DNA from 2 places in the Paenibacillus sp. PsM32 genome. Region 2 is predicted to be linked to the other one. Evidence: predicted binding sites of a transcription regulator. Region 2 holds the regulator's gene; the other holds the start of a gene.
What was found. Region 2 encodes LexA, which represses DNA repair genes until DNA is damaged. Its sites were predicted from a motif close to CGAACATATGTTCG; they were not measured.

Region 1 (2,213 bases), on a different contig from region 2:
GGATGATGCTTTTGATTATTTGCGCCGTAATGCCAAAGGCTTAGATGAGCGCCAATTACGTAGTAGCGCAGAGAGCAAACAAGATACATCCAAACCGATGACTGCTGCGGGTGGACGTTCTTGGGATGTAGTTATTTTGGATCCACCTGCTTTTGCCAAAACGAAAAGTGCTGTAGCAGGTGCTGTTCGTGGTTACAAAGATATCAATCTGCATGGCATGAAGTTAGTCAATGAAGGTGGATATCTAGTGACAGCCAGTTGTTCTTATCATATGCGTCCTGATCTGTTTTTGGAAACGATTCAAGATGCAGCTAAAGATGCTGGCAAAGTATTACGTCTAATTGAATGGCGTGCAGCAGGTAAAGATCACCCGCAAATTTTGGGCGTGGACGAAGGACATTATTTGAAATTCGCTATCTTTGAAGTACGTAGTAAAACGTTTTAAATCGTAATTTTAATAGAGTGTTTATAAAATTGCTAGATGACTTGAATAATCTATTCGTGATTCTGGAATGTTAAAGCTACCTCTTACATGTTAGCTGTTGATCTAGGGTCTCTGTAGTACAATAAACAGTAGACTGTATATGCTTTGAAATATATAATTAATCATTTATTTTAAGTACAACATCCACATTCACAAAAATCATGTATAAATATAAAATCGATCATGAAAGAGGAATTGCATTGTCAGAGCAAAAAAGTGAAATTGAAGCGGTGATCACGCCACTCGGTTATCTGTATGGACGTGATGCGATCTATGTGGATAAGCTTTACTATGGGCTGGGTCGCAGAATGACGTTAGCAGGTGAGTTTAATGGTGCGCTAGCAAGTAAAAGCGAGTCAGACGATTTTGTCATGTACACGCTTCGCTTTGAAGGGGTGTTCTACTTTAATATGGTAGAACTCGATTTGTATAGTGATCAGCTACCGCCAGGGCAATCGGACATTAAGTCGAACTGGTTGGAATATCGTCAGTCTCCACTTTTGGAACGAGCGCAGCAGAAGCAAGAGCTAAAGGAACTGCGTCATTTTATACTGTTTACGTATGATGATGTGTTTGAAATTGCCTGTCAGCGTTATGAGTTAGAACTACATCCGAACAAGAGCAACGCCGAATAGTCATTGTCAGATGGCTATTCTTTTTTTATAATAAAATAGAACACATATTCGCTACTTATCGGGTTAGCAGTTTCCAGGTGCGGCGTTCTACAAAAAGGAGTTTTTGCGACGTCAACATCGATTGCACCGCTCTAATAGAACAATTTTTATGCATCGTGAAGACTATACTATAATAAATAAGGGTGAACTCATATGCCATTGCATTTTTTATTAGGTCGCTCTGGAAGTGGCAAAACGACCACAATTACTAAGCGAATTATTGATCAAATTACACAACAACCTGATGGACCGCCTATATTGCTACTGGTTCCTGAACAGGGTTCTTTTCAAGCCCAATATGCACTTGTTCGTTCTCATCAATCCAAAGGAAATGTACGTGTACAAACGTATGGTTTTCGCCGTCTAGCGAATTGGGTGCTACAAGATGTTGGAGGAAGTGCCAAAACACCGATTGGTGAAGAAGGTAAAAAAATGCTTCTTTATCGACTCATTCAGCGACACCAATCGCAATTACGGATGTTTGGTACGTCTAGTGATCAGTTCGGATTTATCGGTAAATTAAGCGAATTATATAACGAGTTTAAGCGTCATACGATTACATTAGAGCAGTTAAATGAATATAGTGAACGGTTGTCGACTTCAGCTCGTTCTCCTTTATTAATTGATAAATTGCATGATTTACAACGGATTTATCAAGACTTTGAACAGGATTTGCAAGGATTATATGTCGATGGAGAAAATACACTAACTGATCTTGCTTTAGCGATTCCAGAATCACAGGTGCTTCATAATATTGATATTTGGATCGATGGATTTCATAGCTTTACCCCACAAGAATATGGTGTGATTGCAGCATTATTGCAAAAAGCCAATTCAGTGACGATTGCTTTAACATTAGATCGTCCTTATGATGGTGAACCTCCTCATGAATTGGAGCTTTTTCACCAAACAGCTACTACCTATATCAAATTAAAGCAGTATGCTAACGCTATTGATGAGTCTTTTACGATAGATGTTGAGAATCTTTCAGAGAATCCTACGGATATTCCAGTTCGGTTTCAATCTAGTCCGCAGTTAGCTCATTTAGAAAATGC
Region 2 (2,213 bases):
TCAAGTTATTCATCAGATAAAGATAATGCCGAAGCAGTGGCTAAAGACCATCTAGGTGTATTTTTAAATGCTTATTTTCTAGCTGAAAAGTTCAATACACTTGAAGCTCAATTGGCTGAAAAAGCAGAAAGTAAAGATTTCAAAGCATTACTTGCCAAACTGATGGATACAAAGCTGTTTGGATAAATGTAGCTTACTATTAAAAAAATATAAGATATTTAGTGATTATTTGGCATTAAAAGGTATCAATTTCCTATTATTAGGTTATGATGAAGAAATCACATAATGAATTAAGAGGAGTGACATTAGAAATCAAATAAAAAAATTAAGAGCATATCAGCAAAAAGTACCGTATTCAGCTTGTACAAAAGGCATCCAATAAGTAGTAGAGGGTTAGATAAAAACGTTGCAATTTGGGTACTCAATATGTTCAGTCATTACAGTTAAAGGAGGTAGCAATTATGAGTTGGATTGAATCTGCGGTAATACGTGCACAGGAAGAGAAAGCAGAGAACGCAAAAGCTTTTTCATATTCTTTAAAAATTCATGAGCATTTTTTAGAATATTGTGAAAATTTATGGATGAAATTTTCTACCATTTTAGAAGAGATCAAAAAACATTTTAAAGAAGATTGCAGTATTCAGAAAGATGAAAATCAACTGATTATTACAATTGCTCTCGTTGTCATTACTATAACTGTAGTTAAAAAAAATGTACGTGAACATTATTATGGAGAAGCTGATCTCAAATACAAATGTTCTCATGATTCTGGAAAACCTAAACTTGCGGTAGAATTATTGTACTTGAATCCAACAGAGCATCCTGTATGGATGTATAAAGTTCTACAAGGCAAAGAAGAGATCGAAGTTGCTTTTAGTGAAGTAGAAGCAGAACATGTAATTAAAACTGCATTGTGGAGATATGTACAATAATTACATTGTTCTGAATCTAAATAAATTAAATTATTCTCATATAAATAAGAAAAAAACCGCTACTTTCTAGTAGCGGTCTTTTTCTATCTTCTATGAACTGCAACGTACAGTAGTGATTTAGTGCAAGTTACGGAACAATCCTACAACTTTACCCAAAATCGTAACATGTGTCAGACGAAGTGGCTGATACATTGGATTTTCTGGTTGTAGACGAATATGATCTTTTTCTTTATAGAACGTTTTGACAGTTGCTTCGTCGTCTTCTGTCATGGCTACAACAATATCGCCATTATCAGCGGTCTGTTGTTGACGTACAATTACGTAGTCACCATTATAGATTCCTGCTTCAATCATACTGTCTCCAACTACAGAAAGCATAAATACTTGTCCTTCACCTGTAAAATTCTGTGGTAGAGGGAAGTAATCTTCAATATGTTCTGTAGCTGTAATCGGAACACCGGCGGTTACTTTTCCAATAATAGGAACACGAGATACCGTTTGAGCGAAAAGAATATTACTTTCAGACTCTTCTTGACCTAACAACTCGATGGCACGAGGTTTGGTCGGGTCGCGTCGAATCAGTCCTTTTTTCTCCAAACGATCCAGATGACCATGTACAGTAGAACTAGAAGCAAGACCTACAGCTTCACCAATTTCACGTACAGATGGCGGGTAACCTTTAAGTTTGACTTCATTTCGGATAAATTCCAAAATGGCCTGTTGGCGACTTGAAACTTTTGACATACCTTATCAACCCCAATGCTAGTAACGTTTGGCAAAATTATAACATAGAACTACCGTTCGTACAAACATAAGTTCTAAAATTTGTATATTTATTTTGTTATTCATTACTTTTTGTAGTCTATTCATCGTATAAGAGGCATAATCTATAGTCTAAAAGGTGCAATAAAAAACACGAACGAAGGTTCGTAAAAAACTATTGAGTAAAACATATGTTCGTGTTATAGTGAATTTAAGAAAACAAGAACAAATGTTTGGAGCGTGATGACAATGTTAAAATATACTACATATCGTAGCATCCACAATCAATCTGAAGATGGTGAACAACAGATTGATACATCTGGATCAGATATACATCATACATCAACAAGTTATTCGGAGAAACAATCACAGCAAGCAACTATTCATGCCACACGAGCGGACAAAGATGTAGTGGTGGATGAGTGGACATATTTGCCGAATGTGCAAAAGATACGTAAGCCAGCTCAACCTAAAGGCAAAAAAACATTACGTCAAAAAACGCTACATCTTATTCAAAGC

Region 1: the regulator LexA is predicted to act here: its motif matches at 1,157-1,170, upstream of addB (helicase-exonuclease AddAB subunit AddB).

What each region holds. Positions count from the first base shown of each region.
Region 1 is NZ_JARUWY010000014.1:11,374-13,586, forward strand. It holds gene QCD85_RS20410 (class I SAM-dependent rRNA methyltransferase) at 1-445, shown strand, start outside; gene QCD85_RS20415 (hypothetical protein) at 715-1,119, shown strand; gene addB (helicase-exonuclease AddAB subunit AddB) at 1,312-2,213, shown strand, end outside.
Region 2 is NZ_JARUWY010000002.1:191,739-193,951, reverse strand. It holds gene QCD85_RS06735 (hypothetical protein) at 1-186, shown strand, start outside; gene QCD85_RS06730 (hypothetical protein) at 462-932, shown strand; gene lexA (transcriptional repressor LexA) at 1,050-1,676, opposite strand; gene yneA (cell division suppressor protein YneA) at 1,944-2,213, shown strand, end outside.